2 regions of the Roseateles amylovorans genome follow, and region 2 is predicted to be linked to the other one. Evidence: riboswitches for the same ligand, from Rfam matches in the RefSeq annotation. Region 2 holds a riboswitch; the other holds the start of a gene.
The links. Region 2 has a riboswitch for S-adenosylhomocysteine ahead of ahcY (adenosylhomocysteinase). Riboswitches for the same ligand answer to the same signal wherever they lie in the genome.
Positions count from the first base shown of each region.

Region 1: it holds a riboswitch for S-adenosylhomocysteine, as region 2 does, so the genes downstream of both, metH (methionine synthase) here and ahcY (adenosylhomocysteinase) in region 2, are expected to answer to the same signal.

Region 1 covers NZ_CP104562.2:500,694-510,193, forward strand. The annotation lists gene N4261_RS02165 (homocysteine S-methyltransferase family protein) at 224-1,285, shown strand; gene N4261_RS02170 (HD-GYP domain-containing protein) at 1,380-2,600, opposite strand; S-adenosyl-L-homocysteine riboswitch at 2,799-2,906, shown strand; gene metH (methionine synthase) at 2,985-5,795, shown strand; gene N4261_RS02180 (glycine zipper 2TM domain-containing protein) at 6,182-6,844, shown strand; gene N4261_RS02185 (hypothetical protein) at 7,138-7,827, opposite strand; gene N4261_RS02190 (hypothetical protein) at 7,814-8,371, opposite strand; gene N4261_RS02195 (YifB family Mg chelatase-like AAA ATPase) at 8,704-9,500, opposite strand, start outside.
Region 2 covers NZ_CP104562.2:813,291-822,790, forward strand. The annotation lists gene metF (methylenetetrahydrofolate reductase [NAD(P)H]) at 1-453, opposite strand, end outside; gene N4261_RS03565 (TlyA family RNA methyltransferase) at 450-1,289, opposite strand; gene ahcY (adenosylhomocysteinase) at 1,600-3,033, opposite strand; S-adenosyl-L-homocysteine riboswitch at 3,167-3,264, opposite strand; gene N4261_RS03575 (HAD family hydrolase) at 3,335-4,120, shown strand; gene N4261_RS03580 (SDR family NAD(P)-dependent oxidoreductase) at 4,341-5,183, shown strand; gene N4261_RS03585 (AraC family transcriptional regulator) at 5,353-6,294, opposite strand; gene N4261_RS03590 (AraC family transcriptional regulator) at 6,318-7,247, opposite strand; gene N4261_RS03595 (aldo/keto reductase) at 7,421-8,473, shown strand; gene N4261_RS03600 (DNA glycosylase AlkZ-like family protein) at 8,658-9,500, opposite strand, start outside.

The sequences.
Region 1 (9,500 bases), 310 kb from region 2:
CGGCAGGGCGCGGCGCGGACACGGATCCGCCGCCGCAGCAGCAGCAGCAGCCGATGCCGATGCCGATGCCGATGCCGATGCCGATGCCGGCTCCGGACCGGGGTAGGGAACGCGAACCTGCGCGCCATCCCGTTGAGCCTGCGCGAGGCACGATGCACGCCTCGCCGCCGGTCGAAGGCCACGCCCGCCCCATGGCGGGGCCGGTCTTCCTACAATCGGGCGCATGAACGCCTCGACTTCCGCCGTCCGCTACACCCGCGGCGCCGCCCTGCCCGCCATCCTCCAGTCGCGCATTGCCGTCCTTGACGGCGCGATGGGCACGATGATCCAGCGCTATAAGCTGACCGAGACAGACTTTCGCGGCGATCGGTTCCTGGATCATCCCAAGGACCTCAAGGGCAACAACGACCTGCTGGTGCTCACCCGCCCGGATGTGATCTCCGAGATCCACCGCCAGTACCTCGAGGCCGGTTCCGACATCATCGAGACCAACACCTTCGGCACCACCACGGTGGCCCAGGAGGACTATGGGCTCGGGCATTTCGCCTATGAAATGAACGTCGCCGCCGCCCGCCTGGCCCGCCAGGCCTGCGACGCGTTCAGCACGCCCGACAAACCACGCTTCGCCGCCGGTGCCCTCGGCCCCACGCCGCGCACCGCGTCCATCAGCCCGGATGTCAACGACCCCGGTGCCCGCAATGTGGACTTCGATACCCTGCGCCTCGCGTACTACGAGCAAGGCAAGGCCTTGCTCGAAGGCGGCGTCGACCTGTTCCTCGTCGAAACCATCTTCGACACGCTCAATGCCAAGGCGGCCATCTTCGCCCTCGATGCGCTGATGGACGACACCGGCGAGCGGCTGCCCGTCATCATCTCCGGCACCGTCACCGACGCGTCCGGGCGCATCCTGTCCGGCCAGACCGTCACCGCCTTCTGGCACTCGGTCCGCCATGCGCGGCCGCTGGCCGTCGGCCTGAACTGCGCGCTCGGCGCCGCCCTGATGCGGCCCTATATCGAGGAACTGGCCAAAGCGGCCGGTGATACCCCGATCTCCTGCTATCCGAATGCGGGGTTGCCCAATCCGATGAGCGACACCGGCTTCGACGAAACACCCGATGTGACCGGACGGCTCGTCGGCGAGTTCGCGGCAGCGGGCTTCCTCAATATCGCCGGAGGATGCTGCGGGACCACGCCCGACCACATTCGCGCGATTGCCAAGAGCGTGTCGGCCTACCGGCCCCGAGCGGTGGGGGAAAAGCTCTTCAGCGGTTTGGTGGAGGCCTGAGCGCGAGCCCGCGAGGCCTTCGTCACAGGCCTGGGCGGGCGAACCGAGCGGCGAGTCCTGACCTCGCGGTGCGCGGCCGATGGACGCGGCGGCGTCAGTACAGCTTCAGCATCGTTTCCATGTGAATGCGCAGGCGCAGCTCATGCGGCGCCAGACTCACACTGATGGCCTGCGCCGGCAGGCGCGTGTCGCGCAACACCGGCGTGGTCAGCGGGCTGCCGCTTTTGCCCACCAGCGCCGCCACGGTCGGCTCATTCGCGCTGTGGCCGCGCTTGATGACCATGCCCTCTTCGCCGTTGGCCAGACGCACCAGCGAGCCGGGGGGATACAGGCCGATGGACTTGATCAGGGCAATGCCCGCTTCATCCGGCTGCTTGAGTTCGTCCAGATAGATGGCCCGGGCCGCCTGCGCGGCGGACAGCGCCCGCCGGTGGCGCCGCGGGCTCAGCCGCGCACCGTAGACATCGATGCGCCGCAGCAGCCGCCCCATGAGCTCGCCGTCGCCCCGCGGGGCCAGCGGACCCGGGCCGGCGTCATGGTGCAGGCGCACCGCGCCGAGCCAGGCGTCGTCGGTCACGCCCATCTCGCGCAGCAGCACGGCGGCCCGGTCGCCGTGACCGGCCAGTTGCTCACGCTGGGCGCCGTTCAGGCCGTCCGATCGGAGCGCGTGCTGGTCCTGCTGCTGCGTGATGCTCAGGTTCATCGTCAGCGCCGCCAGACCCAGCGAACGCCGCCGGGCGTCGTCCCAGCCCAGTTGCCGGGCGGTGAGCTCCGACAGGCCCAGCGACAGCAGCGCATGCCGCGCGCTGTACTGCTGCGACTCCTGGCCGGCGTCGTGGATCAGCAGCGCCAGCGAGGCGTCGGGCTGACGGGTCAGCCGGGCCAGCACGCTGTCCAGCAATTGCGTCAGGCGCGGCAGGAAGTCGGGGCGCTCCGGCGATCGCAGCACCTGCTGCGCATGCCATTGCAGGTCGGACCAGGCGGCCGCATCGCTGACCTCCAACGGTGCGGGCCGGGTGGCGCCGCGCTCCGCATGGAAGTCGGTGCGCTGGTAATCCGCCTCCGCACGGGCAATCTGCGACAGCGACGCACCTTGCAGCACCATCGTGTCCAGCTTGAAGTTCAACGCGCGCTGGTATTCGCGAGTCTCGTGGGCCTGGACGAACGGGCCGCGCGCAATCAGCTCGCGCACCTGAGGGGTGTCGGGCAGCGCATTGCCGGCCGCGAACAGAAGATGCCCGGCACTGTCGCGCAGTGAGAACGTCAGCACCTGTCCGGTGCGCAGGCTGTGGGGGGGGAGTTGGACCAGATCCATGGCGCGGGGCACGTCGGGTGGCACACCGATGGTTCCCTCCGTCCGGTGGTGCCGCTTCGTGCCGAAGTTGTCGTTATGGTTGTCGTCACAGGTTATCGGCCCGTGAAAGCATACGCTTGAGCCGGCGTTTTTACCGGGTCCCACCCCCCGCCAAGGGGGCGACGATCGTTAGAATGCGTGGCGTTTTCCCTGTTTCCTGTGTCCGAGGAGCGTTGCGATGGGCCGTTGCCGGCCCGCCAGGCTCGGATCGACGGTGTCGCCCGCTGCTGCGGAGCCGCCACCGCCTGACAACGACGCTCACCGTCCCGACTGGCTCGGGGTTGCGGTGAGTTGCGCGGCCCCCATCCATCGTCCGAAGCGTCGAAAGAGATCACCGAGGCCGCCATGTCCGCCAATTCCACCCGTTCCGCCGGTGCCGCCCAAGCTGCTGGATCCGCAGAATCCGCTGAATCCGTCCAGCGCGCCGCCCACGCGGCGTCGGTCGTCCCGCCGATGAAGCTGGCCGGTCTGGAGCCGGTGGCCATCGGCGCCGGCACGCTGTTCGTCAACATCGGCGAGCGCACCAACGTCACCGGCTCCAAGGCCTTTGCCCGGCTGATCCTGAACGGCGAATTCGAAGCCGCGCTGGGCGTCGCCCGCCAGCAGGTGGAAAACGGCGCCCAGGTGATCGACATCAACATGGACGAGGCCATGCTCGACAGCAAGGCCGCGATGGTGCGCTTCCTCAACCTGATCGCCTCCGAGCCGGAGATCGCGCGGGTGCCGATCATGATCGACTCCTCCAAGTGGGAGGTGATCGAGGCCGGCCTGAAATGCATCCAGGGCAAGGGCATCGTCAATTCGATCTCGCTCAAGGAGGGCGAGCCCGAGTTCCGCCGCCAGGCCAAGCTGATCCGCCGCTACGGCGCCGCCGCGGTGGTGATGGCCTTCGACGAGACCGGCCAGGCCGACACCTACCAGCGCAAGGTCGAGATCTGCGAGCGGGCCTACCGGCTGCTGGTCGACGAGATCGGTTTCCCGCCGGAAGACATCATCTTCGACCCCAACATCTTCGCGATCGCCACCGGCATCGAGGAGCACAACAACTACGCGGTCGACTTCATCAACGCCACCCGCTGGATCAAGCAGAACCTGCCCGGCGCCAAGGTCAGCGGTGGCGTGTCCAACGTGTCGTTCAGCTTCCGCGGCAATGAGCCGGTGCGTGAGGCCATCCACACCGTGTTTCTCTATCACGCCATCCAGGCGGGGATGGACATGGGCATCGTCAACGCCGGCATGGTCGGCGTGTATGACGAGATCCCCGTCGATCTGCGTGAGCGGGTCGAGGACGTGGTGCTCAATCGCCGTGACGATGCCACCGAGCGGCTGCTCGAGGTGGCGGAGACGGTCAAGGGCGCGGCCAAGGACGACACCGCCAAGCTCGCCTGGCGCGCCGGCGATGTGGCCGCGCGGCTGTCGCATGCGCTGATCCACGGCATCACCGACTTCATCGTGGAAGACACCGAGGAAGCCTGGCAGGCGATCCAGGCACGTGGCGGTCGGCCGCTGCATGTGATCGAAGGCCCGCTGATGGCCGGCATGAATGTGGTGGGCGACCTGTTCGGCGCCGGCAAGATGTTCCTGCCCCAGGTGGTGAAGAGTGCGCGGGTGATGAAGTCCGCCGTGGCGCACCTGGTGCCCTACATCGAAGAGGAAAAGCGCCGCATGGAGGCCGCCGGTGACGATGTCCGCTCCAAGGGCAAGATCGTTATCGCCACGGTGAAGGGCGATGTGCACGACATCGGCAAGAACATCGTCACCGTGGTCCTGCAGTGCAACAACTTCGAGGTGGTGAACATGGGCGTGATGGTCCCGTGTCAGGACATCCTGGCCAAGGCCAAGGTCGAAGGCGCGGACATCATCGGCCTGTCCGGCCTGATCACGCCCAGCCTCGAGGAAATGCAGCATGTCGCGGCCGAGATGCAGCGCGACGACTACTTCCGCATGAAGAAGATCCCGCTGCTCATCGGTGGCGCCACCACCAGCCGGGTGCACACCGCGGTGAAGATCTCGCCGCATTACGAAGGCCCGGTGGTGTATGTGCCGGATGCGTCGCGCTCGGTGGGCGTGTGCTCGGACCTGCTGTCCGATGAGCGTGCGACCCGCTTCATCGACGAACTGAAGTCGGATTATGAGAAGGTCCGGGTGCTGCATGCCAACAAGAAGCAGACCCCGCTGGTGCCGCTGGCCGAGGCCCGCGCCAACAAGCTGAAGGCCGACTTCGCCAGCTATCAGCCGCCGCAGCCGAAGTTCATCGGCCGGCGCCAGTTCCGCAACTACGACCTGGCCGAGCTGGCGCCGTGCATCGATTGGGCGCCGTTCTTCCAGACCTGGGACCTGGCCGGCCCGTTCCCGGCGATCCTCAAGGATGAGATTGTCGGCACCGAGGCGCAGCGGGTCTTCAGCGATGGCAAGCGGATGCTGCAGCGTCTGATCGAAGGCCGGTGGCTGACGGCCAACGGCGTGCTCGGGCTCTATCCGGCGGCCCAGGTCAATGACGACGACATCGAGATCTACAGCGATGAATCCCGCAGCGAGGTGTTGATGACCTGGCGCGGTCTGCGCATGCAGTCGGAGCGTCCGGTGGTGGACGGGGTGCGTCGCCCTAACCGCGCATTGGCTGACTACATCGCCGCCAAGGGCAGCGTGCCCGACTACATCGGCCTGTTCGCGGTCACCGCCGGCATCGGCGTGGATCGCAAGGAAGCGCAGTTCATGGCCGACCATGACGACTACTCCGCGATCATGCTGAAGGCCCTGGCCGACCGTCTGGCCGAGGCCTTCGCGGAGCGGCTGCACCAGCGGGTGCGGCAGGAATTCTGGGGCTACGCACCGGAAGAGTCGCTCAGCAACGAGCAACTGATCCAGGAGCGCTACCGCGGCATCCGTCCCGCACCCGGCTATCCGGCCTGCCCGGATCATCTGGTCAAGCGCGACCTGTTCCGGGTGCTGCAGTGCGAAGACGTCGGCATGGCGCTCACCGAGGGCATGGCGATGACGCCGGCGGCGAGCGTCAGCGGCTTCTATTTCGCGCATCCGGAGTCGGCTTACTTCAATGTGGGCCGCATCGGCGATGACCAGGTGGCCGACTGGGCCGCGCGGATGGCGCTGGATCAGGTCGATGCTCGCCGGGCGTTGGCGCCTCTGATCGGTTGAACCCCTGCGCCTGCTGTCCCCGGCAGGCGCTTCTCGCCTCGCGCCTCGCGCCTCGCGCCTCGCTTTTTGCGCCTCTCGCGCTACCCCCTGCTGCGCGATCGCCCGCACCAACAGGGTCCATTCGGCCCCTGTCGGGTCGTTGTGCGGACCGACGTGTGGCGCGTCGTTCCCCCGCCTCTTTGTTTCATTGCGTGTCCGCCGTCGGCGCGAGGCGGGCCGCAGGCGTTGTAAAGCGGTGAAGAGGCTGCGAACGGGGTGTTGTCCTACCCCGGGGCTGGTTTCAGGCGTTTACAAACGGAACAGGGTCGAGGCGCCTGGACTTGTAACAGCGTGGCATTCTTCGCTCCATCACAGCCCACCGGGGCAACAACCATAAGAGGTGAATCATGGCGATGAGTAGCAACCAGAAGATGATCGCGGGCGTGGCGGGCGCCGCTGTGGTGGCCGTGGCCGCCTTCATGGCCGGTCGCCATCAGTCGGCGCCGGAAGGCCCGATGACGGCGGGCAACACCGCCAACGCGGTGGATGAGGCCAATGCAGCGAAGCAATCGGGCAACGACGCCGTGCCGGCCCAGCGCAACAACAATGGCAACGGCAACGGCAACTCGAATACGAACCAGCGCGTGGCCAACAACGGCCGTTCGAACAACGGCGACAGCGGCGGTTATGCCGACAGCAACGGCAACAACGCCACGCAGCAGGCAGTGCCACGGCTGTGCGCCGAGTGCGCCACGGTGGTCTCGGTGCGTCAGGAGACGCGTGAAGGCAAGGGCTCGGGCATCGGCGTCGTCGGCGGCGCGGTGATCGGCGGCCTGCTGGGCAACCAGATCGGCGGCGGCACTGGCAAAAAGGTCGCGACCGTGGGTGGTGCGGTGGCCGGCGGTTACGCGGGCAACGAGATCGAAAAGCGCCAGCGCAGCACCACCGTGTGGGTGGTTCGCCTGCGCAACGCGGACCAGAGCACCCGCAACATGGAATTCAGCCATGACCCGCAGGTGCAGAACGGCGATGTGGTGCGCGCCCGTGATGGCCGCCTGGAGCGCCAGTAAGCACGGAGGCGATCGCCCGCTCCGGGTGATCGCAGGGCGCGGCAGTGACCGCGCCTAGGGCACGCACCAATCTGATTGGTGAGCAAGCCGTCGAGTGGCCGAGCAGGTCGCCGACGGCTTTTTGCCAACTCGCGACGAACAACCCAGCAGCGCCTTTCAGCAGATCGTCAGCGTCATTCCACTGCGTTGCGACGATGCAGACAGACGCCGCCGTCTAGGCAGGTACGCGCACCGGAGACAGATCGGTGCGATCAGGTGGGCATTGATGCCGGACCCGACTTTGCGTTTCTGGTTCAAAGTCGGCTGCTCAACGCTTTCAGGCGTTGCATGACCAGGTCAGCACGCTCCTCCTCGGCGATCAGGCCGGGCAGCACGTTCGAAAAGTCCCGGTGCGTCAGCAGTTGGTCAAGTGCGCCGGCCACAGCGCGGCGAAGCTCGGCTGGGGCGGCGGCCATTTCATCGACGAGTTCCTCGCGCCCGTCGACGATGTTCAGCACATCTTCAAGATCGTGGCTGGTCATGAAGTCGCCGCCGCCTCGGCTGGCAAAGGCTTCCAGCTTGGTGGCAACAAATGCCACCGCGCTCACCAGCCGAATCGCCACGTCTTGGCCCAAGTCCACAGATACGGCAGTCTCTATCGCATAGGGATACCAGCGGTTGGAAAAGCCCAGCACCTCAGGCTGGACGGGCATCAGATCGAAGAGCACACCTGACGATTTGTGCACCCAGCGGCATATCACATCGCTGCTGACATCGCGAATGAACCCCCGCGCGGCCACCGCCTCCTCCATGCGGTGGAACGTGGCTCGGCTGGCATTCACCACCGCATCCACGTCGCGGGTGGCTCGAACCGGGTCGGCCAGGGGGTCGGTCACGAGCAGGCCGGCCACGGCACCGCCGACGAACACGATTTGCTCTCTCAGCTCGCCCAGCGCCTCTGCAATGTGGCGCAGATGGGGGAGATTCGGGTCATCGGGTTGCATGGCCAACAGCCTCACCTTCCGAATCGAATCGCATCAGTTCGGCTTCCATCAGCTTGGCTGCCAAGTTTCTTTCGCGCGCCCGCCCCATGCGCAAGGCATCCAGCAAGGCCAGCAGGCGATGCAGCGCCGGATCAGCCAATGCGGCCTGCGGTACGGTGCGGTAAAGCGGGGCGAGCGTGGGCCCCTTGGCACTGCCGGTGGGGTGTGCCCATACGGGAGCCTCTCCCGGGGCCGCAGTCAGTTGGCTGGCCAATGGCTCAGCACCGAAGGCTGTCGGCACACCACGCTTGACCGCTCCGGGCGTGGCTGGCCAGACATAGCGGGCGCCATGCAGGATAAATTCCAGCAGGCTCGGCCTCACCGGCGACCATTCGCCGCGCGCAGGTGCCACGGCCAGGCCGCATGCCACGGCGCGCTTGACGCTGGCATGGACCTCCGAAGCGCTGATGGCCAGTGCGTCGCCCAGCGCAGCGTAGGTCCAACGCTGCGGTGGATGGGCTGCGACCTTCAGCAGCACCAGCAAATCTTGAGGTTTCAGTTCCATGTCTTGGCGATATTCGCTATTCGCGAATTGCGAATTTCGCCGATGGGCGCAGTTTTGGCAAGCCGTGCAGGGGCAAGCCCCCCGCTCACATGGCTGACCCCCTCCTGGGGGCAGCGTGAGTTCGGGCAGAAAACAGTTCATTGAAATTCACCTTTGCTTCGCATACGACCTCACTGAAGACCTCTCCAGCCTCATCTGCGCTGCTGGGGGCGCGGCGGCGTCCCTGCTGCGAGCGCATCTAGCCTCCAAGCGGGGCGGCAGGCACCCAACATGCCGCTCGCTCCTCCGCGAAGTGGGGGCGCATCGCCCACCCGCATGACCTTCCCGACGACTCAACTTCGGCCCGGCAATGCGCGCCGCCACTGGATTGCTTCGGCCACGTGGGCTGCGGTGATGGCCTCGCTGCCTGCCAGATCCGCGACGGTGCGGGCCGTCCGCAGCACCCGGTGATAGCTGCGGCCCGACCAGGACAGCCGGCCGGCGGCGCGATGCAGCATGGCCTCGGCGGCGGGTTCGAGCTTCAGATGCTCATCCAACTGGGCGGCGGGCAGCAGCGCATTGATGCAGCCCTGGCGCGACAGGGCCCGGTCGCGGGCTGCCGCCACACGTTGGCTGACCGTGGCGCTGGTTTCGCCGTCGGGCGCGGCGGCGAGCACTTCGGGCGGCAGCACCGGCACTTCGACCAACAGATCCAGCCGGTCGAGCAAGGGGCCGGAGAGCCGACCCTGGTAGCGCGCGATCTGATCCGGCGAGCATCGACAGCTCTGCAGCGGATTACCCAGTTGGCCGCAGGGGCAGGGATTCATCGCGGCCACAAGTTGGAAGCGCGCGGGGAACTCCGCTTGGTGGGCGGAGCGCGAGATGTGCACGCGTCCGGTCTCCAACGGCTCGCGCAGGGCTTCCAGCGAGGCGCGATGAAATTCAGGCAGCTCATCGAGGAACAGGATGCCGTGCTGAGCCAGCGTGATCTCGCCGGGTCTCGGGGGCGATCCTCCCCCGATCAACGCGGGTGCGGACGCGCTGTGGTGCGGCGCCCGAAAGGGCCGCTGTGCCCAGCGAGACGGATGGAACTGTCCATTGACGCTGAGCAGCGCCGCCGACTCCAGCGCCTCGGCCTCGGGCAAGGGCG
Region 2 (9,500 bases):
GAACTGCAGGTCGCGGGCGGCATAGCGTTGCTGCGGGTGGTATTCGGGGTAGGCGGCGACCTCGATGTCCCAATCGTCGCCCTGGGTCTCGCGGATGAAGCGCACCAGCTCGGCGGCATAACGGAACTCGCCGGCCGTGGCGGTGCCGCTGGGCAAATCGCCACGCAGGGCCACGACGCGCCGGATGTTCTGGGCGCGATAGGTGCTGAGGATCTCCGCAATGTTCTCGCGGGTGGAGCCGACGCACGACAGATGGGGCGCGGCCTCGAAGCCCTGGCTGGCGATGTCGGCCACGGTGGCCAGCGTCTTCTCGCGGGTGGAGCCGCCGGCGCCATAGGTGACGCTGAAGTAGTGCGGATTCACCGCGCGCAATTCCTGCACCACGGTCTTGAGCTTCTCGGTGCCGACGGGGGTGTTGGGCGGGAAGAATTCGATGCTGACCGGGGTCGTCATGTGGCGTCCTTGGCGTCTGGAGAAATCGGGGCCGAAGCGGATCGGCGGGAAGCGGCGCTTGCCGGTGGCGCGGCGGCCACGTCCGGCCGGCTCGCCCACAGGAAGAATTCGCGGTTGCCGTCGCCACCGGCGATGGCGCTGTCAAACCAGCCGCGCACGGTCCAGCCGAGCGCAATGGCGGCGGCATGAGCCTGCTCGGCCAGCGCGGGATAGAGCGAGGGATCCTTGACCAAGCCGCCCTTGCCGATGGCCTGAGGACCGAGTTCGAACTGGGGCTTGATCAACAGCAGCACCTGACCCTGGGCAGACAGCCAGCGATCGAGATGGGGCAGGGCGCCGATCATCGAAATGAAGCTCAGGTCGCCGACGATCAACGCAAAGCCGCCGGCGGGCGCGAGGGTTTGCAGCGCTGAGGTGTCGAGCTCCCGGACATGGGTGCCTTCCAACGCGCTCACGCGGGCATCGGCCTGAAGGTTGGGGTGCAGTTGGCCGTGTCCCACATCGACGCCGACCACGGCGGCAGCGCCGGCCTTCAGCAGGCAGTCGGTGAAGCCGCCGGTGCTTTGGCCGATGTCGAGCGCGATCAGGCCGGACACGTCGAGCCCGGACGCACGCAGTGCGCCTTCAAGCTTCAGGCCGCCGCGCGAGACATAGCGCAGTTCGGCGTTGTCGGTGATGCGGAGTTCGGCATGGTCCGGCAGCGCTTCGCCGGCCTTCTTCAGCGGCACCCAGCCTTTGGGCGAGGCCCACTGCACGGCGCCTCGCTCGATCAGCCGCTGGGCGGCGGATCGCGTGGGAGCCAGTCCGGCGGCCACGATGAATTGATCGGCTCTCATCGCATCAGGGGCGGGAAGTCAGCATGTCGGATCCCGCAGGATCCATGAAATCGTGAAGGCACCGAAGGCCCGCCACCGTCTCGACGGACGATGGCGTGGCTTTCAGTCGCCGAAACATCGGGGGTCCCGAGGCAATGCGGCATCTCAACATCGACTGTGTGGATCTTGAGATGTCTCGGTGTCTCGGCGTGTCGCGAGCGGGTGCCAGGCTAGGCGCGGGAGGACCCGAAGACCGGAGCGTAGCGGCGCTACGTGAGGATCTTCGGGGCGACCCGCAACGACGCATGGCGCCTGCTCGCGGCGCGCCCGCTCAATACCGGTAGGTGTCGGGCTTGAAGGGGCCCTGCTTCGACACGCCGATGTAGGCGGCCTGCTCCTCGGTCAGCTCCGACAACTGCGCATTCAGCGTCTTCAGCTGCAGCCGCGCGACCTTCTCATCCAGATGCTTGGGCAGCACATACACCTTGCCGATGGCGTAGGCGTCCTTGTGCGCGAACAACTCGATCTGCGCGATGGTCTGGTTGGCGAAGCTCGACGACATCACATAGCTCGGGTGGCCGGTGCCGCAGCCCAGATTCACCAGACGGCCCTTGGCCAGCAGGATGATGCGCTTGCCGTCCGGGAAGATCACATGGTCGACCTGCGGCTTGATCTCTTCCCACTCGTACTTTTCCAGCGAGGCGACATCGATTTCATTGTCGAAATGGCCGATGTTGCAGACGATGGCGTTGTGCTTCATCGCGGCCATGTGCTCATGGCGGATGACGTTCTTGTTGCCGGTGGTGGTGACGAAGATGTCGGCCTTGTCGGCGGCGTACTCCATGGTCACCACGCGGTAGCCTTCCATCGCGGCCTGCAGGGCGCAGATCGGATCGATCTCGGTCACCCACACCTGAGCCGACAGGGCACGCATGGCCTGGGCCGAGCCCTTGCCCACGTCGCCGTAGCCGGCGATGACGGCGATCTTGCCGGCGATCATCACGTCGGTGGCGCGCTTGATGCCATCCACCAGCGATTCACGGCAGCCGTAGAGGTTGTCGAACTTGCTCTTGGTGACCGAGTCGTTGACGTTGATCGCGCGGAACAGCAGGGTGCCCTTGTCGGACATTTCCTTGAGGCGATGCACGCCGGTGGTGGTTTCCTCGGTCACGCCGATGATCTCGGCGCTCTTGCGGGTGTACCAGGTGGCGTCTTCGGCGATCTTCTTCTTGATCGCGGCGAACAGCACGCGCTCTTCCTCGCTGCCCGGATGCGCCAGCACCGACAGATCCTTCTCGGCCTTCTGGCCCAGGTGCATCAGCAGCGTCGCATCGCCGCCGTCGTCCAGGATCATGTTGGGGCCTTCGCCCGGGGTGCCCTTGGCGCCGAATTCGAAGATGCGGTGGGTGTAGTCCCAGTAGTCTTCCAGCGTCTCGCCCTTGTAGGCGAAGACCGGCGTACCGGCGGCCACCAGCGCGGCGGCGGCGTGGTCCTGGGTGGAGAAGATGTTGCACGAGGCCCAGCGGACCTCGGCACCCAGCGCCTGCAGCGTCTCCACCAGCACGCCGGTCTGGATGGTCATGTGCAGCGAGCCGGTGATGCGGGCGCCCTTGAGCGGCTGGGCTGCGGCGTATTCCTCGCGGATGGCCATCAGCGCCGGCATTTCGCTTTCGGCGATCTTGAGTTCCTTGCGGCCCCAATCGGACAGCGACAGGTCTTTGATCAGGTACTGGTCTTGTGCCAGGGGCTTGAGTTGGGCGTTCAATTGGGCGTTCATGCGGGCGTTCATGCGGGCTCCTACGGGGGTAGAGCCGTTGACGCCCGAGGGGCAGGATGCGGAGCTGAGTGCAGCGCCGAGCGGCCATGCCGCTCAAGCCTCACCCGGCCGCCAAAGGGTCAACGGGTGAGCGCGGTTGCCAATGCCGGGCGACGATCGCCGCACGGCGGTTCCGAGCCTGGCCTCTGACGATGGGAGGTTGCAACGCTCCTCGGAACAGGCGGGATTGTAGACAGGTTTGCCGTGGCGTCGAGTGCCCCGCACCGGCCCGGGGGCACAATCGCCGGCCATGCGACCGCTGAGTTCCTGTTCCCGTGAAGAATGGCGCGCCGTGAGCGGCGTGCTGACCGACATCGACGACACCCTGACCGACGACGGCGCCCTCCCCCCCGCCGCGCTCGACGCGCTGCACCGCCTGCAGGCCGCCCGGATTCCGGTCATCGCCATCACCGGTCGGCCGGCGGGCTGGAGCGAGCCCTTTGCGATCTCGTGGCCGGTCCAGGGCATCGTCGCCGAAAACGGTGGCGTGCTGCTGCATCGCGAGGGCGAGCATCTGCGCACCGAGTTCACCCAGCCCGATGAGATGCGCGCCGCCAATGCCGAGCGCCTGCATCGCTGCGCCGCCGACATCCTCGCCCGGGTGCCGGGCGCCACGCTGGCCCGGGACAGCGCGGGCCGCCTGACCGACATCGCGATCGACCACAGCGAGTTCAGCACCCTGAGCGACGAGGCGATTGCCGTGGTCTGCGACCTCATGCGGTCCCACGGCCTGACGGCGACCGTCAGCTCCATCCACATCAACGGCTGGATCGGCCACCACAGCAAATGGACCGCAGCGCATTGGGCGGTGCAGCGTCTCACCGGTCAGGCGTTCGATCCGGCGCAGTGGGTCTATGTGGGCGACTCCACCAACGACCAGTTGATGTTCGAACGCGTGCCGCTGTCGGTCGGAGTGGCCAACGTGCGCCGCTTCCTGCCGATGCTGGCGCACCTGCCGGCCTATGTGACCGAGGGCGAGCGAGGGGTGGGATTCGCGGAAGTGGCTGTGGCGATGTTGGCGGCACGGGACCGATGAAGCCCGGTTGACGCGGGTCGCGGCATGCGTGTGCCAGCGTGGTGAAAGCCCGTAGGCGAACCGTCATCGGATCGTGCAAGCCATGGCATGGATCGGGCACGCCGGGTGGCGTGCCCATTCCTACGATGACTGCACCGTCGTCGATCCCTGCAGTGCCGCCGAGTTCAAGCGCACTGCATGCCTCGCGGCGTTGCCTCCACTCATCACAGGAAACCCCGCCATGTCCAAGATCTGGTTCATCACCGGCGCCAACCGCGGCATCGGTCTGGAAATCGTCAAGTCCGCACTGGCCGCGGGCGACAAGGTCGTCGCCACCGCCCGCCAGCCCGATACGCTCCGCGCCGCTTTGGCCGAGCAGGTGGCCACCGAGCAATTGCTCTGTCTGCCGCTGGACGTCAGCCGCGAGGCCGATGCGGTCCAGGCGGTGGAACAGGCGCTCGCGCACTTCGGTCGCATCGATGTGCTGGTCAACAACGCGGGCTACGGCCAGTTCGGTCTGTTCGAAGAGATCGCGACCGCCGACATCGCCCGTCAGTTCGACACCAACGTCTTCGGCCTGATGAGCGTCACCCGCGCCGTGCTGCCCGCCATGCGTCGACAACGCAGCGGGCAGATCTTCAACGTCTCGTCGGTCGCGGGCTTCATGGCGTTCTCCGGCTCCTCGCTCTATTGCGCCACCAAGTTCGCCGTCACCGGCTTCTCGGCATCGCTGGCGATGGAAGTGGCCGGCTTCGGCATTCGTGTCACCATCGTGGAACCCGGCTTCTTCCGGACCGATTTTCTCGATGCCAGCTCGGTCCGCTACAGCGACGCCAAGATCGCCGACTACGCCCGGTTGCCCGAGCCTCCGCAAAGCCGATTCGATGCCTATCACACCCGCCAGCCGGGCGATCCCGCCAAGCTGGGGCCGGCGCTGGTGCAGATCGCCAACATGGAACAGCCGCCGCTGCATTTCGTGGCCGGCTCCGACGCGGTGGGATTTGCGGAGCAGACCTTCGGTCAACGCCTGGCCGAGGTGCGCGCGCATGCCGCGCTGTCGGCTTCACTGGATGGGGACTTCTGACACCGAATGAAGGCGCCACTGAAGCGACGCTGATGGGGTGCTGACGAGGTGTTGACGAGGTGCTGACGAGGCGCTGACACGGCGCTGATACGGGCCCCGCTCGGCGGGGCCTCACCCGCCGACGCGAGCCCATGCCGCCGGATGTTCCCAATCTCAGGCGTTCCCGATCTCAGGCCGGCAGGCGCACCGCTTCACCATCGCGCCGGCGGATCGCATCCCGCGACGGCGGCGCGCCGAACAGCCGGCTGTATTCGCGGCTGAACTGCGACGGACTTTCATAGCCCACCGCATGACCCGCGCGGGCCACTTCCAGCCCTTCGGCAATCAGCAGCCGACGGGCCTCCTGCAGCCGCAGCTGCTTCTGATACTGCAGCGGACTCATGGCGGTCAGCGCGCGGAAGTGCTGGTGCAGCGAGGAGGTGCTCATGTGCGCCTCCCTGGCCAGTGCCTCGATGCGCAGCGGCTGCGCATAGTGTTGCTTGAGCCAGCGGATCGCACGGTGGATCCGCTGGGTCTGGCTGTCGCTGCGGGCCACCTGCGCCAGGCGCTCGCCCTGCTCGCTGCGCAACACCCGGTAGACCAGCTCGCGCATCGCCATCGGGCCCAGCGTCGCCTGGTCCTGCGGATGGTCCAGCAGATCCAGCAGCCGCGCGGTGGCATCCAGCATGGCGTCGGTGACCGGGCTCAGGAACAGGCCGCGGCTGATCTCGTTCGCATGGCCGGCCACCGCATGGGCGTTGCCCGACGGCGCGGCGCGCGGCGGCCCCAACTGCACCAGCAAGTCGGCGATCTCCGCGGGATCGAAGTCCAGGCGCAGGCAAAGGTACGGCCGCTCCGGCGAGGCCTGGAACACGCGTCCGGCCACCGGCAGATCGGTGGTGAACACCATGAACTGCGACGCGTCGTAGCTCAGGCGCTCGTCGCCCAGCTGGATCTCTTTCGCACCCTGGACGACCAGGCACAGCGCGGCCGGCTGCATTGCATGGATCAGCTCGACACCCGGCGACCCCATGCGGATGGTCCACAGCCGAGGGAAGGCGGTGGACCAGACGCCGTCGCGCGGCGCGTGTCGATCCAGGCTCAGGATCAGGCGATCCAGCACGTCGGACATCGGATGCTCCTGACCTGCCATGCTCAGCTGACGCGCAGCAGTTGCTCGATGTCCGCCCGCGGCGGCGTGCCGAACAGCCGCCGGTATTCGCGGCTGAACTGCGAGGCGCTTTCATAGCCGACCTGATGCGCCGCGCTGGCCGCATCCAGTCCTTCGGCCAGCATCAGCCGCCGCGCATGCTGCAGCCGCAACTGCTTCTGATATTGCATCGGCGACATGCTGGTCAACTGCTTGAAGCGCTGGTGCAAGGTGGACGGGCTCATGTGCGCCACCGCCGCCAGTTCGTCGATGCTGACGGCTTCGTTGAAGCGGCGGTTCAGTTCGTCGATGGCGCGGGACAGGCGGCGGGTGGCGCCGTCCTGCTGCGCCAGGGTGCGCAGCCGCGGTCCCAGCGGACCGGTCAGCACCCGGTAGAAGATCTCACGCTGCAGCAGCGGGCCCATCACCCGCTGGTCCTGCGGCGCATCCAGCAGCTGCATCAACCGCAGCGTGGCGCTGAGCAGCGATTCCGACACCGGCGCCACATTCAGCCCGGACTGCGCCTGCGGCGTGGCGTCCGTCGACGAGGGGCCGACCTCCAGCATCAGGTCGGCCAGCGTCTGGGTGTCGCAGCTCACCCGCACGCACAGGTAGGGGCGGTCCGGCGTCGCGTCGATCACCTGACCGCGCGGCAGCACCGTCATCGACACCAGCAGGAAATGCAGCGGGTCGTAATAGAGCGTCTCGGTGCCCAACGCCACCATCTTGCGGCCTTGCAGCACGATGACCAGACCGGGCTCGTAGAGCGCCGGGCCCGGTTTGGGCGAGGTGCAGCCGGCGCGGATCAGATGCAGGCAGGACACGGCGGTGGCGTGAGACCCGTCGCCGGGCACGTGCCGCATCGTCAGATCCACCATCTGGGCACGGAGCGCCTGCAGCTCATCGGCGATGGGGAGCGGGGTGGGAGCAACCATGCAGCGAATTGTGCAAGTGGATCGCGCGCGTGCCCAGACCGTCGGTCCGGGGTCCGGAGAATTGGGCAAGGATGGGCGAGATTTGCGCTGGTCGCGCAGGGGGGCGAATTCCTAAGCTGACGACATCGCGACGGCCGTGGGGCGTTGCGCGAACGAATCGCAAGGAGTGCGTCATGACCGTCTGGACCCGAGAACCGAAAAATCAGCTGCCGCAACTGCCGCGCCGCCGCCTCGGCGCCCACGGGCCGGAGGTCTCCGCGCTCGGCCTGGGCTGCATGGGCATGTCCGACTTCTACGGACCGACCGATGACGGCCATTCCCTGGCCGTGCTGCACCGGGCGCTGGACCTGGGCATGAACTTCCTGGACACCGCCGACATCTACGGCATGGGTGCGAACGAGCGGCTGATCTCCGGGCTGCTGGCCAACCGTCGCCGCGAGGTGGTGCTGGCGACCAAGTTCGGCATCGTCCGCAATGCCGAAGGCTTCTCCGCCGGCGTGGACGGCCGCCCGGCCAATGTGCACCGCGCCTGCGACGCCAGCCTGCGGCGGCTGGGGGTCAACCACATCGATCTGTACTACCTGCACCGGGTCGACACCACGGTGCCGATCGAGGACACCGTCGGCGCCATGGCCGAGCTGGTGCGGTCCGGCAAGGTGCGGCACATCGGCCTGTCGGAGGCGTCGGCCGAGACGATCCGGCGCGCCCATCGGGTGCATCCGCTGGCGGCGGTGCAGAGCGAGTATTCGCTCTGGACCCGCGATGTGGAAGCGGACATCCTGCCGACCTGTCGTGAACTCGGCATTGCGCTGGTGCCCTACAGCCCGCTGGGCCGAGGCTTCTTGACCGGCGCGATCCGTGACGCCGACCAGCTCGCGGCCGACGACTGGCGCCGTCACAACCCGCGCTTCCAGCCGGCGCATCTGCGGGCCAACCTGTCCCTGGCCGATGCGTTGACCGCGCTGGCCGCCGACCACGGCATGACCGCGGCGCAACTGGCGCTGGCCTGGCTGCTGGACCGGGGCCCGGATGTGGTGCCGATTCCCGGCACCCGCAGCCTGGCGCGCCTGGAGGAGAACGCCCGCGCCGCCCGGCTGCTGCTCACCGATGTCCTGCGGGAGGACCTGCGTGATCTGCTGGCGGCGCATCCGGTCTCGGGGCTTCGCTATCCGGAGGTGTCGATGGCGTTGGTCAACGGCGCGTCGCCGCAGCGCCAGGCGGCCTGAGCGAGGTCAGGCCCGGACCCAGGGCCGGCGCCGAATGCCGGGCCGCTCGTCCAACCTGGTTGATGAGGGCAGTCGACCGGTGGTGTCGATCAGGCCGATCAGGCCGATCAGGCTGATCAGACGAGCCGATCACTTGGGCTGATCGCACCGCGATGCGGCAGCTCTGTGCCGCGTCGCTCCGTCTTCAGCCAGCGATTCCCAGAAAGACCGAGGTGCTGTACAGCGCCTCATCCAGCGACTGACGGAAGGCCGCATCGCGCGGTCGACGTTCGATGAAGCCGAGCTCGTGCACCAGCCGGCCGTGGCTGACTTTCAGGTTGGCCCAGCCGATCATCCGGTCGCCCCACAGCATGGGCAGCGCATAGTGGCCCATGGTGCGCTGAGCGGGCGGGGTGTAGGCCTCGAAGCGATAGGCCCATCCCCACAGGTGTTCGAAGCGTCGCCGGTCCCAGACCAAGGGATCGAACGGCGCGAGAAACCGCAACCGCAGGGGATCCACCTTGTGGCTGCGCGAGGCGGGGTTTTCATCGACCGGCCAGAACCAGGTCACGCCGTCGAGCTTGGTGTGGGCATAGCGCTCGCGGGCTTGCTTGACGACGGACCGCGCCTCGGCATTGAGATGCGGTGCGCCGTAGTTCAGCAGCGTGGTGAGGTAGCCCAGGCTGGCCGCCGGCAGCGGGGCATACAGCCGCACGATGAGGTCGAGCAAGGCGGCGGCACGCGCATGCCGGGCCTCGGGACTGTCGTCCACCGGCCGGTGGTCGATGGCTTCATACACCCGGGTGCCGGTCTCTCGTCGCACCACCCGCAACTGGCCGCGGTAGTGCATGCCGTCCAGCAACTGGGTGCTGGCGTTCAACTCGCCGCCCCAATAGCCCGCCACGCGACCGTGGGAGAACGCCTTCTGCACATCCTGCGGATGGACCCGACCCCGTTCGCGGATGAAGGACAGCACCTCGGCCGCCCGGGCGTTCATCTCCGCGTCCCAGGCGCGGCGGGCGGTGCGGGGATGCATCAGCGCGAGATG